3 regions of the Alteromonas sp. W364 genome follow, and region 1 is predicted to be linked to each of the others. Evidence: predicted binding sites of a transcription regulator. Region 1 holds the regulator's gene; each other region holds the start of a gene.
What was found. Region 1 encodes LexA, which represses DNA repair genes until DNA is damaged. Its sites were predicted from a motif close to TACTGTATNNNNATACAGTA; they were not measured.
Positions count from the first base shown of each region.

Region 1 (6,287 bases):
CATTTGGTTGAAGAAATCAGGTGAAACAATTTGCTGTCCTGGTTGGAAGAGCTCTGCGCGAATAACCATCGCCATTGCACCACCCACGAGGAACATAATGAATGCGAACCACAAATACAATGTACCTATGTCTTTGTGGTTAGTCGTAAACAACCAACGGGTTATCCCTGTTGGAATATGATGCTCATGATGATGGTCGTCGTGTGCGCCATCACTAGCAGCGTGAGTGTCTTGGCTATCTTTTACTGTATCTGTACTCATCGTGATGACCTCCTATTGACCGTTTATCACAGCGTTGACGTCTTTAGCTTGCACCATGTCGCCAGTGTTGTTGCCCCAAGCATTACGCTCGTAAGTCACTACCGCCGCAATCTCAGACATACTCAACTGCTTACCAAACGCAGGCATGTTGTTTTTGCCGTTGATGATGTAATCAATGTGCGCTGGAATGTTTTGCTTCTCTAATGCAATCGCGCTGCCTTTCAAAGCAGGGAATGTGGGTGGAAGACCTTCACCGTTTGGTTGGTGGCAAGCGACACAGGCAATGTTGTAAACCTTCTCACCTTGGGTCATTAGCTCTTCCATACTCATATTCATCGCAAGTAAACGTTGTTCTTCTTCTTTTGCACGTATGGCAGCTAACTCTTGCTCTTTTATCCACGCGTCGTATTCTGCCGGCTCTTTTGCAATGACTACCACCGGCATAAAGCCATGGTCTTTTCCGCATAGCTCTGCACATGCACCACGGTAAATACCAGGTTCGTTAACATTCGCCCATGCTTCATTGATAAAACCAGGGTTAGCATCTTTCTTAATTGCAAAATCAGGCACAAACCATGAATGAATTACATCATCTGAAGTAATTAGGAATCTCACTTTTTTGCCCGTAGGGATGACTAAAGGTCGGTCAACTTCAAGAAGATAATTTTCACCTTTAGGAAACTTATTTTGAATTTGCTCTCGCTGAGTGGCCAGCAAAGAAAAGAATTCAACATCTGGGTTTTCTTGGTACTTGTAATGCCACTTCCACTGGGAGCCAGTGACTAGTATAGTAATATCTGCTTCGCTGGTATCCTCCATCGCCATTAAGGTTTTCGCCGCGGGCCAAGCCATAGCAATAAGGATAATGAAAGGGATTACTGTCCAAAGCACCTCAACCTTTACATTCTCGTGAAAGTTCGCTGGCTTAGCGCCCACTGACTTGCGATGAACTATCATGGAATAGAACATAACGCCGAATACCAAGGCACCAATGACTACACAAATCCAGAACATTAGCATATGTAAATCATATACTTGTGCACTGATATCGGTAACGCCTTCGCGTAAGTTAATATCTGATCGTTCCGCAGCAGTCGTCGCGATTGCCGGATTGCTAAGCGCCAGCATAGCGCCTACTAGCAACGTTGAAATTCGCTTCACTCTGATACTCCTTTGCATAACAACATTAGAGCGCTCAATTTTTACACTCCAATGTAAAGGTTTTGTTATTATTTTTAATGATATGTAAATCAATGCCTAATGATTAAACAAAGTCCCTACTTAGTCTAGTGTTTTTTTGCAATTTGAATGAATATGGTTATTCCCTATTTGCTTAATGCGCAATAAATAAACAATAAAGAATTGATAAGTAACTCAAGCAGAGACGGAATTAATGAAGAGGGAAGAAGCGATTGATTTATTTAAAAAAACCCAAGAACCGGCTGAAAGCGGTGCTTGGGTTAGTTGGGTATATGTCGAGTAGAAAGAAGAGTTAACTCATGTTTACATCCAATCAGAGTTACGAATAACACCAACTGCAATACCTTCTATATTGAATGGTTGTGAAGCTAAATCGACTTTAATCGGTGAGAAAGCGTCGTTTTCTGCATGTAGTAGTACTTGGCTTCCGCGTTTTTCAAACCGTTTTACCGTAACATCCTCATCAACACGAGCGACGACAACCTGACCGTTATGAATATCAGTTGTTCTGTGAACCGCTAATATATCGCCGTCGAGAATACCGATGTCTTTCATACTCATGCCATCGACTCTAAGCAAAAAGTCGGCGCTTGGCTTGAACAAATCTGGGTCGACTTTGTAATGACACTCTACATGTTCTGTTGCTAGGATGGGTTCACCCGCTGCAACACGACCAATTAACGGTAAACCTTCTTCCACTTCATCTTCAAGTGCACAATTCAGTTTAATACCGCGCGAAGTACCCGGCATAATTTCAATCACGCCTTTTTTCGCCAGTGCTTTTAGATGCTCTTCCGCTGCGTTAGCAGATTTAAAGCCTAAATTTCGTGCAATTTCTGCGCGAGTTGGGGGCATACCCGTGTCGATCATGGTGCTTTTGATTAGGTCGAGCACTTCTTGTTGTCTTGGAGTTAGTGGACGCATAAACAGCCTGTTTTTCTATACAGTTAGGTGTAAGTATATACAGGATCGAATAAATGGCAATCATCAATTTGTCTTTTGTTACGTTTGTTTTTCAAGGAATTAATATAAATTATCGCTGTCATGTTATTATTGTCAGGTTAATTTTTATATTAGGAAGAATACATGAGTGGCGTACGCGCTTTTTTGCGAAAGCTTTTTACACTGCCAATTCGCTGGCTAATTTCAGTGAAGAGTGTGCCTACTAACATCGAGTCAGAGCTCGGTATTGATAAAAAGAAGCCCCTTTTATACTTAATTCAAACTGAATCGATTACCGATTTAGTTGCCTTGCAATTGTCAGCTGCAGGCTTAGGTTTACCCAATCCCATATCGCCCATAGGGTTCTTAGGTGAGGAGCATAAGCGCTGCTATTATATCAATCGTCCTCAAAGCCTATTTTCCCGAAAAGTAAAGAAAACATCTATTGAAGACGTATTTACAAAAATGTTTCTATTACATAGAGAAAATCCCGAACTAGACTTGCAGGTTGTGCCTGTATCAATATCTTGGGGTCGCTCAGCAGGCAAAGAGTCCTCCGGATTCGCGCAATTACTTGCTGATAGAGCATCGCCAAGCTGGTTACGAAAGCTATTCATTTTACTATTCTTAGGTCGTGACAACATCGTTAGTTACAGTAAAGCTGTGTCCACTAAACAGATGGCCCAATTACATGGCTCTAACCAAAAGATATCTCAGAAGCTAGTACGAGTAGCGAGGACTCACTTTCAGCGAAAACGTCAAGCAATGTCAGGCCCAACGCTTTTAGAACGCTCGACTCTATACAATTCACTTCTCGGTGCCGACTCTATTCAATTGGCCATGCAAGAAGAAGTCAGACAAAAAAACATCAGCCCTGATGAAGCAAAGAAAAAAGCCTTAGCTTATATTGATGAAGTTGCGGCCGACTATCGCGAAGGTCTCATTCGTATAGGCGATAGAGTGCTTGGGCGTATCTGGAATAAAATATATAACGGCATACATGTCGGACACGCTCATCGCGTGCGAGAACTGGCTCAAAACGGCCACGAGATCATTTATGTACCGTGTCATCGCTCACATATGGATTACCTATTATTAACCTATGTTATTTATCATGAGGGCCTAGTGACTCCGCATATCGCTGCAGGTATTAATCTAAACTTTTGGCCAGTGGGTAAGATATTTAGACGTTGTGGTGCGTTTTTTCTACGTCGCAGTTTTGCCGGTAACAAACTCTATACCGCTGTGTTTAGAGAATACCTAGAATTGCTATTTAACAAAGGCTATTCAGTTAAGTACTACCCGGAGGGCGGGCGCTCGAGAACAGGTCGCTTGCTACCACCAAAGACCGGCATGCTTGCAATGACCTTACAAGCCGCCTTAAAAGGTATCAATCGTCCAGTCTCAATTGTCCCTGTTTATCTGGGCTATGAGCACGTTATGGAAGTAAAAAGTTACCAAAAAGAATTGAAAGGCAAGTCGAAGAAAAAAGAATCGCCAACACAAGTTTTCTCTGCCATTCGTAAGTTGAAAAATTATGGTCAGGGCTTCGTAAACTTCGGCGAGCCACTACTTATTAATCAATTCTTAGATGAGAACGTGAAAGAGTGGCGCGATGTTAATGTGGATGATCCAGATAAAAAACCAACGTGGTTAACGCCTGCCGTGAACAAGCTTGCAGATACTATTATGACGCGAATCAATCGTGCCGCGGCATTGAATGGTACAGCTTTAGTAGCGCTATGTTTGCTATCGTCAAAAACCCAGATCATGAGCGAGTCAGAATTAACTCGCGCTATCAGTGACTACCTCGAACTTCTTAAAAACGCACCGTTTAGCGGCGACTTCACCATGCCAGACGAAGACGCTATCGAGTTGGTTCAAACAACACTGGCCCTAAAGCGTTTTGAACAGTCGGAAGATGAGTACGGCAAACTCGTTGCGACAAAGCCTGACAATGCAGTATTACTCACCTATTACCGTAATAACATCATGCATGTTTTTGCTTTGCCTAGTTTAATTATGGCGGTTATTTTCAGTGCTAAGAAAAAAGAAAAAGCCGCAATCATATCAATCGTTGAACGCATGTATCCCTTGCTGAAACGCGAGTTCTTCATGCATTTGTCATTAGAGCAAGCGAGTGAGTATGCCGACACATTGATATCACAGATGAAAGCCCAAGGCTTGTTAGTACAAAGTGGCCGCTACTTAGCGCCACCAGCTTCCAGCGACGATAGTTTCCATTCTGCGTGGTTACTCAGCCGAGCAATGCAAGAAACTTGGCAACGCTACGCAGTTGTACTCAGTGTGCTTGAGAAAGAGAAGTCACTCGGCCGTACTCAACTTGAGAAACAGAGCTGTGTTATTGCCGAACGTCTTTCAACCCTTTATGGCATGAGTTCACCTGAGTTCTACGACAAGAACGTATTGGGAAGTTTCGTGAATGCCCTACGAGAAAATAAGCTGCTCACCACACTTGATGATGGCACGCTTGAATTCTCAGAAGACAGTTTAGCCATGAAAGAAGTGATTAACGAGTTGGTTTGGCCGGAAATAGTGCAGCATTTGGAAAAGATCTGAGGCTTGTCATTCCTGCGAAGGTATGTCATTCCTGCGAAGGTATGTCATTCCTGCGAAGCTTTGTCATTCCTGCGAAGCTTTGTCATTCCTGCGAAGGTATGTCATTCCTGCGAAGGCAGGAATCTAGGTCCCCGCCTTCGCGGGAATGACGGTAGTAAGCGGGAATGACAGTAGTAAGTGGGAGTGACCATAGTGGGCAGGGATCTAGGTCCCCGCCTTCGCGGGGACGACGGTAGTAAGCGGGGACGACGGCAGTAGGCTGGAATGACGGTAGTAGGCTGGAATGACGGAAAGACAATAAGGCTAGGAATGACCCACAAATTTGACAAAATAAAGCCATTTAGTAATGCCGAATTAAGCACTGTGTTGCAAAGGCTAGCGAATAAGAAAGACTTCATCATGACCTTGGTTAAATTCAAGTTTGCGAAATGGCCAAGGGCAAGCTACCCATTGCTAAGCCTGATAACGAAAATGTTTATCAAGCGTAAATTCGCAGATATAAATTCGCTCTCAGAATTTCAAATTCTAGTCGAACCATACATGCGTCGTATGATAAAAAAGACGTGCGCAGAGCTCACGGTCTCGGGCTTAGATACGCTCGGTTTAAGCAAACCCTGTCTATTTGTCAGTAACCACCGAGACATCGCTTTAGATCCTGCTTTCGTTAATTGGGTTTTACATATTAATGGTCAAGATACCGTGCGCATTGCTGTTGGCGATAATTTACTACACAAAGACTGGGTTGCTGACCTCATCAGACTGAATAAATGCTTTGTTGTTGAGCGGTCAGTGGAGGGCAGGCGTGAGAAACTCGCAGCCGCAAAACTGCTCAGTGAGTATATTGAACACACCCTTAAAAATGACCGCCAACATATCTGGATTGCTCAGCGTGAGGGAAGAGCTAAAGACGGTATCGACCTAACTAATCCCGCTATCGTCTCAATGCTGAGTTTAAATAAGCCAAAGGATATGTCATTTGGTGATTATATTAGAGACTTGAGAATTGTGCCTGTGTCACTCTCCTATGAATTTGATCCTTGCGATATTCACAAAGCGAAAGAGCTGTATCAAGCAGAGCAAGAAGGGAAATATGACAAGCCAGATAATGAGGACATGCAAAGTATTGTAAGTGGTATTACTGGTCAAAAAGGTAAAGTACATGTCCACTTTGGTAAGCTCGTTGGCGGCGACTTTGAGAATGCGAAACAAGTCGCTAGCTATATCGATAAGGAAGTACTACATGGCCTACGTATTTATCCAACATCGATAGAAGCAGCGCGATTACTCGGTCGCCAAGATATGAG
Region 1 covers NZ_JAVRID010000007.1:85,910-92,196, reverse strand. Annotated here, with positions in the region: gene ctaD (cytochrome c oxidase subunit I) at 1-261, opposite strand, end outside; gene coxB (cytochrome c oxidase subunit II) at 274-1,389, opposite strand; gene lexA (transcriptional repressor LexA) at 1,765-2,385, opposite strand; gene plsB (glycerol-3-phosphate 1-O-acyltransferase PlsB) at 2,548-4,983, shown strand; gene RM556_RS12400 (1-acyl-sn-glycerol-3-phosphate acyltransferase) at 5,293-6,287, shown strand, end outside.

Region 2 (6,287 bases), on a different contig from region 1:
TAATGTTGGCACTGTTAACCACGATGCACTCTTGAACCTAATCAAACAGAAGAAGCAAAAAGGCATTGCCCTAACCACCCTTGGTTTTGGCCAAGGTAACTATAACGACCATTTAATGGAGCGGTTGGCAGACGCCGGAAATGGTAATTATGCTTATATTGATACAATTAACGAAGCACGCAAAGTCCTAGTTGACGAGCTACAATCGACCATGCAGATAATCGCGAAAGATGTCAAAATTCAGGTTGAATTCAACCCAGACAATGTGGCGGAATATCGTCTGATTGGTTATGAAAACCGCCAACTTGCTAACGAAGATTTTAATAATGATAAAGTGGATGCGGGTGATATTGGCGCTGGCCATAAAGTGACGGCGCTGTACGAAATTACCTTGAGCGATAGCAAAAATAAATTCAACGATGAACGCCGCTATACCAGCTCGGAGTCAAGTCTGAAAAAAGCGACTGAATCAGATAACACCGCCGACGAATTAGCATATGTTAAGCTACGATATAAACCAACTGATTCTGATACTAGCCAATTAATTGATACGATAGTGAAAAAGCGGGATATAAAAACATTCGCCCAGCAAAGTAATGATTTTAAGTTTGCAAGCGCAGTCGCGAGCTTTGCTCAGCGCTTAAAGAACAGTAAATACGCAGCGAACATCGACTATCAGTGGATTACCCAAACTGCCTTGCAGACAAAAGGCAAAGATGAGTTTGGCTACCGTAGTGAGTTCATTCAGTTAGTGCGAAATGCAGAGCAACTAAGTGCCCGAGATGTCGTTAGTGCGGATAGTGAACGACTTAGCCAAATGAGGAAGTGAGTGGACGAACTCTCAGATGAATTGTTGATGAAGCGTTATGCAAATGGTGATTTTGCAGCCTTCGAGACTTTATATAAGCGTAACAAGGGCGGTGTGTATCGCTACTTGTTGCGCCAATTAAAACAACAGAATTTGGCTGAAGAGCTATTTCAAGAAGTGTGGAGTGCGGTCATTGATAGCGCTTCAAACTACCAACAGAGTGCTAAGTTTACGACGTGGCTATACCGCATCGCACGCAACAAAGTCATCGATCAACATCGACATTTAAAAGTGGTCAGTACTGTGATGGCTGACCACGATCAAGTTGAAATTGAGGATTCGTCTCAAGATGCTCAAGATAGAAATGATCCACCCAATAGTACTTCGGTTCAAAATGACACTCCTCAACAAGCGCATGAACGAGCTATTCAAGCTGAAGCAATCACACATTGTTTAGAGAAATTGCCAAAGCATCAATTAGACTCGTTTTTACTCAGAGAAGAATCTGGCTTATCACTCAATGATATTGCTCAAATTCTTGATGTAGGACTAGAGGCTGCTAAAAGTCGCTTAAAAACAGCATACAAGAATTTACGTTCTTGCTTAAACCAGCGCGATATTAGGCTTAAACCATAAGGAGCTTCGGAACATGAGTCAGACACCACCAAACGACAAACCCATGAATGAAGATGAAGCATGGGTAAGCAAACAGTATCAAAAAGCGATGCGTGAACAACAAGTAAGCGAAAGTCAGTCTTCGCCTAGTGTTGCTATTGATGACGCTATTTTGGCAAAAGCAAAGCAGGCCAATATAATGCAAGGAGTGACACAACAAGGCGGTACAAAACAAACAAGCACTCAGAAAAAGCCATATTCTTGGCTGCGTTGGCAATACGGCGGTTCCGTGGCAGCCTCTGTGCTTATATTGGTATTTATTTATATTGGCCAGCATGAAAATATGCCCGAACAGGCGGTATTATCAAACCCTACAAGCCCAAGTTCATTGATAGACACTCAAGAAGAATTACTTGCACCCTCGCCTATGCAAACGAGAAATTCTGAAAGCAAATCAATGGAGCTGGTTGCTAACGAAATGGATAGCCTTTCCTCTGGAATGGAAGCACCAATAGAGCTGAGCTTAACAGCGCAAGCGAAAGCTGTATTTACGCAAATGCAAAGTATCAGGCAGGCCGATGAAATTGCAGCTCGAAGCGCCATGGCCATGCAAGCTCGTGCGAAAAAAGAAAGCCAAAGGCGTCTTGTTGAAAAAGAAAAAGTCAGCCTGAAAGACAGTACGGAAAATAAGGAAACGAGTAGCAAGCAAGATGCCAGTGAAGTGCCTCAGAAAGTGGTAAACGCTGAAAATCAGACGCAAGCAAACACAAAAAAACCAGACAGCTACATCGAGTTACAAGTAACCTTGTTCAATATCTTACAAAAACAAAAGTTAACAGAAGAAGACTGGCGCTTGCCTGAAAAATACAAAGCAGGATTAACAGAGAAGCAAATCGCAATACTGCTCAAAGAGGAATAAGGAGCCTGAACGCCGCTTAAATAAGCACCTCAGTCACAATTAAGCCTCATAGTATTAACAACACAACCGATATGTGTATACTAGTTTTCTTCTTTTACACCTTGATAGGCCATTGATGTTTGCATATGTAGCACGACAAGCGATTTACGACACGAAGAAAAACGTGTTTGGCTATGAATTATTATTCCGCGATGGTGTAAAAAACTGTTTCCCTGATATCTCTCCAGACGAAGCCACAAGCAACATGCTAGCCGCCAGTCACTTGTCTATCGGCGTAGAAAGCATCACTTTCAACAAAGCCGCATTTATCAACTTCCATACCGACACTATTATTTATCGATTTCCGTCTACGCTAGACCCCAAAAATGTCGTTATTGAAATTGTTGAAACGGTCGATGTCAGCCCTGAATTGGTAAAGGCTTGCGAACAAATCCATGAAATGGGTTATAAAATTGCGCTAGATGACTATGACTTTAGTGCTCATTGGCAGCCACTCATGCCCTTCATATCGTATATCAAACTGGAAGTTGAAGCGGTTGACTTAACAAATCCAAGTGTCGTTGACCAAATAGACGCCTTTAAGAAACAAGGTATAACATTAGTCGCAGAAAGGGTCGAAACTCATGAAGAGTTCGAACGCTTTAAAGAGGCTGGTTTTCACTATTTTCAAGGTTATTTTTTATCTAAACCAGAAGTGGTAAAGCATAAAAACATTGATATCTCGATGACCTCTGTCGTCGAACTTTTACGCATTAGCGTAGCAACGACCTTAGATGTGCAGAAGGTCACTGAAGTGTTTGAAAAGGATGTAGGGCTTACATTTAAGCTAATGCGCTTTATCAACAACCCCAGTGTAAACAAACGCAACAAAATTGAGTCTTTGTCTCATGCCCTAAAGTTTTTAGGTCATGTTGAACTGAAAAAGTTTATTGCCTTGTTAACACTTGCTAATTTGAAAGGTAACAAGCCCGAAGACTTATTAGTTTCAAGCTTAACCCGAGCACAATTCTGTAAGTTAGTGTCATCTAAAATGGGCATTGCTGAAGATCCACCAAATAGTTTTATTTTAGGTTTGTTTTCGCGCACTGATGCTTTGCTCGATATGCCCATTGAACAGGTCTTAGAGAAGTTACCTTTCACTGAAGTCATCAAAAATGTACTGTGTAAAAAAGAGCAAGAGGATGAACTCGCTCAACAATATCAATTGTGCGTCGCGTTTGAGACTGCAGATTGGGCTAAAATTGAAGCTTTCGCTGAAAGAATTAATTCACCAATGGAAGATCTTTTTCAGATGTACTATCAAGCGACTACTTGGGCGAATGAAATGAAGAGTAGTTTGTAATAAGCATCAAACTACGTTCATAGGCATGCCTGTTTACATTGCCGTTTTTTGCAATTTCTTGTGTTGTTCATTCACCAACATCAAAGCCGCTGAGCTGTATATTTTGTATAGCTCATAATTGAAAATGCCCGCTTTTACTGCAGGGTCGGTTTTCACCCAAGCTTCAGCCGTTTCTAAACTATCGGTATTGAAAATGAATAAGCCTCGTTTTGGCCTCGCCTCAACAAAAGGGCCAGCAACAACCAGCTTCTTTTCTTCTGCTAACTGACTCATATTGGCAAAATGGCCAGCAAATGCTTTGTCTCTTTCCGCTTTATCTTCAACTGTTTTATCGCCGGTCACTAACAGCACCATGACATAAGATTTCATGCCGTAGTCATCCGCTCCCACCGAGGCTGCGAGCTCTTCATCGTATTCCGCATAGCTATTTACACTCATGCATAAACCAAGCATTAATACATAGTATATTTTTTTGAGTCTGTTTTTCATCGTGACGCCGCTCCTAAGTTAAGCCCTTAAACTCAATAAGATAGAGAGCAAAGGTATAAAACCACAGTACATAAGAGCCCTATAAAATACAAATTCAAAATGCACAGACATCAAAAATAAAAACATAATTTAATCATTAACTTGTGCTTTTTGTTCTGGCCTATAGCGGCATTGTAAAACAATTCCTTGATCAAAAAACATAAGCATTTATACTGTATAAATATACATATAAGCTAATTATGATTAGGTGCTAGATGAAATCTCTGCTACATGATTTACAGAAAAAACAACTTGTGTGGACAGCGGCCAAACTAGATCAACAACAGGAGCGTGTTGCTACAGGTTATCAAAAGCTCGACGAAGCACTCAATGGTGGATTTCCACAATCAGGACTAGTGCACATTGCTTCTATTCTAGGGTGTGGCGAAATGCGTCTAGTCGTGCCAGCGCTACTTAACATGCACGAAGACAAGCGCCTATGTGCCTTCATTGCTCCGCCTCATTTATTAAATGCCGAGTTCCTTCTTAGCGAAGGCATCGACTTAGAACGGGTATTAATTATTCAGGCGAATAGCTCTCAAGAAGCGCTTTGGAGTGCAGAGCAATGTGCCAAAAGTGGCGCCTGTAGCGCTGTATTTGTATGGCAAAATACCTTACAACAAAGCCAAGCAAAAAAGTTAGAGCTCGCGGCTTTAAAGGGCCAATGCTTGAACTTCTTTTTTACCAGTGGTCAGCATCAAATTGAGAATTTGCCGGTTAGCTTGTCACTTTCAATGAAGCGAGATAAGCAAATGGTTCAGGTAAAAATCAATAAACAAAAAGTGGGCTGGCCCTTGCCACCATTTACGGTGAAAGTGCCTTTCAAGGCAAAGCTCGGTTCACCTATGCGAAAACCAATGAAAGCTCAACAACACAATGTTGTTGCACTGCATGCTAATCAATAGTTTAAGCAGTCAAACCCTATGCAGTTCGATACCTCTTCATTGTGGATATATATCTACCTCCCGAATTTACAGTTAAATGTCCAAGAAGCGGAAGGTATTCATCTGCAAGAACCAAATACACAAATGGGGCAGCAACGCTCTCAACAAGCTCGGATTGTATATGATCCCAAACTCAATCAGGTCATTCAGCTAAATCGTGCAGCTGCCAAACTAGGCATTAAGCATGGCATGGGTTTAGCGAGTGCAAGTCTACTTTGTGCTGAGTTAGCGGTCAGTGAATACAAGCTTGAACTTGCTAAGCAAACTCTCGAAAGTTTGGCCAATGAATTGTACTTATTAACCTCTGATATCGTTATTGATGAGCCCCACGGTTTGTATTTACGTGCACAAAATATGCTGCGTTTATATGGCAGTTTAGAGCACTACTGGCAAGCGATAAAACGCAGCTTAGCGCAACACTCATTCGACGTTTATTATGCTAGCGCTTATTCTGTAAATGTAGCAAAACTCATTGCGAAACATCGTCGCCGATTCATGAGTGATAACAAAACCTCCATTGCGCAAGAACTCAAGCAATGTACGCTTTCTATGAGTGATATTGATCGTAAAGATATTGAAAAGCTACAACGTGTCGGCGTAAAAACAATTGATGACTTATTATCACATCCCTTATCAGAGCTTGCTACTCGGGTATCTAAATTGAGTCTACACCTAATTGCTGAGCTACGCGGAGAAGCGCCGGCAAAACTTCGTTTTTACCAACCACCCGAGCATTATCAACAATACCTAGAGCTTCTTTACGACATTGAGCTTGTGGATAAACTTCTTCCTGTGCTTGAGCGTTGTTTGCAAACACTTGAATCATATTTGTTAGTACGTAACGCATTAGCATTGAGTCTGACGATTTGCTTACATCAACGAGAACATGAGCCTATTGAACAAGTGATTAATAGTGCGCAGCCTTTGTACAAAAGCGCTCACTGGCTAGATATTATTGCCCTGCGATTTGAGAGCCTTAGCTTAAGCTCAGCGGTATATGGGATTACATTAAGCTGTCGTAAAATTGAAAAAGCCGACCTGTGTGATAGCGATTTTTTCACCCAAAAAAGCACGCATATTGCGGCAATGACTTTGCTTTCTCGCTTGCAAGCTAAACTTGGAGAAGAGCAA
Region 2 covers NZ_JAVRID010000003.1:409,754-416,040, forward strand. Annotated here, with positions in the region: gene RM556_RS07170 (VWA domain-containing protein) at 1-829, shown strand, start outside; gene RM556_RS07175 (sigma-70 family RNA polymerase sigma factor) at 830-1,444, shown strand; gene RM556_RS07180 (hypothetical protein) at 1,458-2,342, shown strand; gene RM556_RS07185 (EAL domain-containing protein) at 2,458-3,684, shown strand; gene RM556_RS07190 (YciI family protein) at 3,718-4,173, opposite strand; gene imuA (translesion DNA synthesis-associated protein ImuA) at 4,428-5,117, shown strand; gene RM556_RS07200 (DNA polymerase Y family protein) at 5,136-6,287, shown strand, end outside.
Region 2: a site for LexA is predicted at 4,384-4,403, ahead of imuA (translesion DNA synthesis-associated protein ImuA). Genes of this name have one in related genera too.

Region 3 (6,287 bases), on a different contig from region 1:
CCCGCACATATGTCATTCCCACAGATATGTCATTCCCGCGCAGGCGGGAACCCCAACCGATACGCGTCATTCCCACACAGATGTCATTCCCGCGTAGGCGGGAACCCCACTCTATCGTTTACGCACAGGCTTATACTGAGTAGAACAATACCCTCTGCTCACATCGGGGCTGCGGAGCTTAATATGCTTGGTTTTACGTCCGCTCACTCTAGCCCGCCAATTATTAAAGGTTTTACGCTTTATATTGCTGCGCATGATTTCAATCACTTCTGGCTCAGACACATCAAATAGGCGCTCTATCGCCTCAAAAGGCGTGCGATCTTCCCACGCCATTTCGATGATACGCGAGGTCTCATCTTCGCTGAGTAATTTTACTTTGTTTCTGACACTTGTTTTCATGCTTTCCTATACGCAAAAAACTAAAAAGGGGGTCACAAAAAGGGGGTCAGAGTTAATTTAAAAAGGGGTCAGAGTTAATTTTTCTTTCTGTTCGAACAGCTCCTCAACAATGTAAACACGCTGTACGGCATCCTGCCCGCTCCCAAACGGCATCCATGCCGTTTGAAGGTTTACATTGTTCGGGACCTGAACAAACCACAAAAAACTAACTCTGACCCCTTTTTAAATTAACTCTGACCCCCTTTTTGCTGTTTTGCATAGTTTACGAAAAAACAATTCTTGTTAAGGCTTTGTTAAATTTTGTTATTGTAATCGTTTACATTATTGGTTTTAATGGCGCCTGGCGATTTATAGGGCAGTGGAAAATGAAAACAGTTTTTAAACAGACGATGACAAGTATGGTTGTGGCGAGTGCGCTTCTAATTGGCGCGTGTGGAAGTGGTGGCGGTGCAGGAAATTCTTCACCAGATATGCCAACTACACCACCTCCACAACCAGCTCCAAGCCCTGAAACCAGTGAATTGATCAAAGTGAATCAGTTGGGCTACTTGCCTGATAGCGTCAAAAAAGCAGTGATCCCTGCTACCAATAGCACTACCTTCGAGCTTGTTGATATGAGCACAAACACGGTAGTGATGAGTGGTGACCTCGCAGCAGAGCAAACTTGGTCTGTCGCAAACGATACAGTGCAACTCGCCGACTTTTCTTCACTGACTACTCCTGGTGAATATGCACTGCGCGTAGCAGGTGTCGAGACAGATGCTACCGTTGTAATTGGTAGCGACGTATTTCTTAGTGCCCACGATGCTGCGCTGAAAGCGTATTACTTCAACCGTGCCAGTTTTGCCCTCGACGGCGCTTACGCTGCTGATTGGGCGCGTCCTGCAGGTCATCCTGATACAAATGTGTTGGTCCACAGCTCGGCTGCTGATGCTAATCGGCCAGAAGGAACCGTGATCAGTGCGCCAAAAGGATGGTATGACGCAGGGGATTACAATAAATATATTGTGAACAGCGGTATTTCAACATACACACTTATGGCTGCTTATGAGCATTTCACGAGTTTCTATCAGAACCGCGATGTAAACATTCCTGAATCGGGTAATTCGATCCCAGACATACTAGAAGAAATAAAGTGGAACTTGGATTGGATGATGGCCATGCAAGACCCCAATGATGGTGGTGTTTATCACAAGCTCACCACACTCAACTTTTCTGGCACGCAAATGCCACACCTTTCCACTGCACAGCGTTACGTAGTGCAAAAAGGAACAAGTGCTGCTTTAAATTTTGCTGCCGTTATGGCTTCAGCCAGTCGTATATATGCGGACATACCAGAATATCAGAGTGTTGCACAAAGCTACCAAAGTGCAGCAGAAAGTGCATGGACTTGGGCACAAAGCAATCCGAACGTGGCCTATAATCAGCCCAGCGATGTCTCGACTGGAGAATATGGTGACGGTAACTTTGACGACGAGCGTTTATGGGCTGCCGCGGAACTGTTTTTGTTAACGCAAGACCAGCAATATCTGACTAGCTTCAAAGCGATGAGCAGCCGTCAAAGTGCTCAACCAAACACACCAGCGTGGCCTGAAACAGCTACCTTAGGCTATATATCAATGCTATCGGCCGGTAAGATGTTGATTGAGCAGAGCGATTTCAATACCTTTCAAGCGTCTTATATCGCTTTAGCAGACAGCATTGTTGCTCAATATGAAACTTCAGCTTATGGTGTTGCCATGCAAGAGGAAGACTTTGTGTGGGGCAGTAACGCTGTTGCGTTAAACAAAAGCATGGTCTTGCTGTTTGCCTATGAGCTAAGCGACAATATGGCATATAAAAATGCTGCGGTTGGCCTAGTGGATTACGTATTGGGTAGAAACCCAACAGACTATTCCTTCATGACGGGTTTTGGTAGCAAAACGCCAATGGATATTCATCATCGACCGTCATTTGCTGACACTGTTTCTGAACCGGTACCAGGGTTTGTTGCTGGTGGGCCTCAGCCTGGTCAGCAAGACAACTGTAATTATCCATCGCCTTTACCAGCTTTGAGCTACTTGGATGATTGGTGCAGTTACTCAACTAACGAAGTGACTATCAATTGGAATGCACCGATGGTCTATTCATTAGCTGCTTTACATACAGGCCAATAAGTAAAGCGCCTGCAAACGCTGAGCCTTAATCGATTTGGTAGCCTACTCGCTTCTCATTGATTAAGCTCAGTAGTTCGCTTGCTGCTACGGCATCGGACATTGCTCGGTGATGGCGTTGCATATCAATCTCAAAATGCTTAGTTAAGTTTGCCAATGAGTATGAAGGTAAACCCTTATAGTATTTCCGCATCTCTCTAACAGTGCACAATTTTGGACGTCGAAAACGACGCTCTAACCTTTCAAATTCGGCCTTTATGAAGCCGTAGTCAAAGTTAACGTTGTGCGCTACGAATACACAGTCTTTAGTAAACTCGTCTATATCGTCTGCGACTTCTGCAAATAGCGGTGCATTGGCAACTAGTTCGTTATCAATACCGGTGAGAGAAGTGATATTGGCGGGAATGCGTCGCTGTGGATTGATCAACGATTGCCATTCAGCAATCACTTCACCACCACTCACTTTCACCATGCCAACTTCGGTAATTCTGTGATGTTGAGCTCGCCCGCCCGTAGTTTCTATATCGACCACTACGTAGGTCTGCATAGGGTCAAAGGTCCACACGACATTCGTGATGCGCACATCAAAGTTAAGCGCTTGCAGCTTCTGAATGCTCAATAACTGATTACGACGCAATTGATCGCCTTCGGATTTTACTTCTTCAAAACGTAATTTATCGTTTTCTATTAACATTAAATCAGGAAAACCATCGCTTAAATTTTGCCAGTCCTGTGTCATACAACGCAGCAGTGACAAGAGCTGTGATAGTTCGCTGTGTTTTATCAGTAAATTCAGTCGTTCTAAAATGTTCTTACGCCAGCGGAAAACAATGTTTCCTTCGCCATAGTGCTTGGTTGCCACAAAGCTGAGTTGCTGAAATAAGCTAGCTTTGGTGTGGGTGTTGTTGATGCGGGTTTCAATATGTTCCTTGGCCAAATCATAGAACTGATTAGACTTTAATGAAGTGGGCACATGGTCGAACTCATTGCTTAAGCCCAAGCCATCGAGTTCGTATATTTCATACCAAAAATACAAGCCAAATAATGCCCGCCATATTTCGTTTTCGGTGCGAAGAGCCAGGATGTCACGTTGCTCATAATAGGCCACGACGCCGCGCTCAACCGCGCCTTTATGAATTTCGTCAATCGCGATCGTTTGGGAGTTGTCGCGCAACATATCGGTCAACACGCTGGTGCGCTTTTTATGATACTTTCGAGCAAGGAAATCTTCTGCAAAGGCTAAGAGATCTTCACACAAAGGTGCTTGGATAATACTTTCTAACCTTGCTTCCACGGCCTCTGTGTGACCCTGTTTATACGCTTCGCGGATCCATTTCTCGCTGGCTGCACTCGAACCAATATTTTCTAAAACATCGAGTGCATGTGTTGCATCGAAAGACAGTAGATCATTGGCAAGTAACAATTGTAGTCGTTGATGTAATTCTGTGGCCTTGTCACCCATCGGAGAGCACATAGTGGATAGCTGCTCCAAGATATAAGCCTTGTGCTCGTCTTGATGTTTTTGACCTTGAACTTGATCGTTTGGTGGTGAGTGTTTGAAATTCGCCAAAGCAATGCGCACGTCGTTGAGTTGAAAGTGCAGGTTAAATGCACTCTTTGCGCTGTCTATGCTGTCGAAACGCGCTAAAACCTGAGCTTGTTCTTTACGCGTACGCATGACGCCTAAATCTCGCATAGAAAACTGGTTTAGTTTTGCGTGAAAATTACCAAAATAGAGGTATAAAAAGTAATGAATGGGCCTCTCAAAATTGCCCTCCCAATAATCGCTAGCAATACTGCTGTCACAAATTTGTTCGGCGCTAACTTCCGATAACAAGACATCGACAAGCGTCGACTTCGGCGCCGATTTCTTATATTCGATGGCTTCTTCCAGCAACACATTGATTTCTTCCAATAGGCTAAGAATGTCTGCTTTTGTTAAATGCTCGACAAACTCCGCTGCATGCTTGCGTTGAATAGGTCTGAACCATTTGTCCTGAAAAAGCTGATAAAAATTATCATCAATGTTATCGATTTCATCATACACGTACGTACTCGGTTTAATAAATATCGACTTACGATTAACGAACCGAATGATTAAACATTGTTGGTCTTTGCTGAGCGCTTGAAAGCGCTGGATGAACGTTTGATCCTCTTCATCTAATAATGAGGCACATGGGCCTGTCACAAATTTCAAGAATTCATGAAAGTGGGTGTGATAATAGTAGGTTGGTAAGTCGCGCACGTTATCCAAAAAGCTAAATGTTTCTATGCCGCAAAGCATACTAAATAACTGTGTAAATATACAGTACTGATTTGGATGCTATAAATGCATGCTTCACAATCGTTACAAATGTATGCTTTACTAACATTTCTTTAAACGAATACGCAAAGGAAGCTCATGTTTAGTCATATCATGTTGGGTGCAAACGACATTCAAGAATCAAAGAAATTTTACGACGCAATCTTCGCTGTGCTTGGCTGCAAGCCAGGTGTCATTGATGATAAAGGCCGTTGTTTTTGGTACGAAAAAACCGGTGTTTTCTCAGTAACAAAACCCATTGATGGCCAGCCTGCGACTCACGCAAATGGCAGTACATATGGATTTGCGGCAAAATCAACCGATGAAGTGGACGCTTGGTATCAAGCCGGTTTAGAGAACGGCGGGACAGCCTGTGAAGATGCTCCGGGTTTGCGTAATAATGGCAAAGTCGACCTGTATCTAGCCTATTTACGCGATCCGGCGGGAAACAAAGTTTGTGCGCTTTTTAAGCCTTGATTTTGGCTGTTATTAGTACAATCGGGCCTTAAGGTTGGATACTAATATTTATGAGGGTGCCGTTCGTAGCGCGCTAAAAGAGTTTAGTCTAAAGCAAGCGATCGCACTCTCTCTAATATGTTGCCATCGTGTCGGTAGCTATTATGACCGTTTTAGTAGAGCAGAAACTTGGGGAAACCCAGGTAAATTGAGAAACGCGAGAACGGCTGTTTACAATTGGTTGAAAGGCGTTAATACGGACTACAAAAGGCAGAGTGCATCACTTGAAGTTGAAATTCCCGATTCTGATGATTTTGGTTCGGTTGAAGCAACTCTCGCGCAGGTCGCTGCCATTGCTCATTATTATATGGTTGAGCAGCTCGAATCGAAGGAAATACAATTGACAAAGTTGGTACTAGATCGCTGTTTAGAAATAGCTGATGTTCGAATCCAAGAGCTATTAGATAAAGATTCAAGAATGGAACCGTCGATCGCTGCAATAGAGTCACATAACATTTATCAAAAAGAAATGCGCTTGCATGTGGAGCTTCTGAAAGGAATAAAAGGTAGCTTAGACCCGGTTGAATTTGTAGATAAAGTGTTAGCAGTAAAGAAAGACAAACAAGAACAATTTGATTTCAGGTTGGACGAAGAAAATTAACAAGGATTAGCATGAAGAATTTACTCACCGTTTTAGTGATATTTTTAACTTATGGTTGCAGCTCGACGGCTAATAATAGCCAATTTACAGGTGATCTCTCGACAAGCTCAACAGATCCTCAATATGGTTATATTGAATCAAAGCCGGTTGAACTGGGTGGCTTTATGCGAGGAACAAAATACGAGGGTGCACACTTTGAGTATTTCAGTAGCTTACTTGGGCCACAAGGGCAGAAGGTGAAGGTAGAGCGCCTCGGCAGCTGTTGTGAATTTGAGGATGCATCTTTGCCTCTCGGTGGTGGTTTACTAGATCGTTA
Region 3 covers NZ_JAVRID010000012.1:48,909-55,195, forward strand. Annotated here, with positions in the region: gene RM556_RS16385 (TIGR03643 family protein) at 112-399, opposite strand; gene RM556_RS16390 (glycoside hydrolase family 9 protein) at 765-2,555, shown strand; gene RM556_RS16395 (exonuclease domain-containing protein) at 2,581-4,797, opposite strand; gene RM556_RS16400 (VOC family protein) at 4,954-5,331, shown strand; gene RM556_RS16405 (DUF416 family protein) at 5,366-5,971, shown strand; gene RM556_RS16410 (hypothetical protein) at 5,983-6,287, shown strand, end outside.
Region 3: a site for LexA is predicted at 4,844-4,863, ahead of RM556_RS16395 (exonuclease domain-containing protein). Genes of this name have one in related genera too.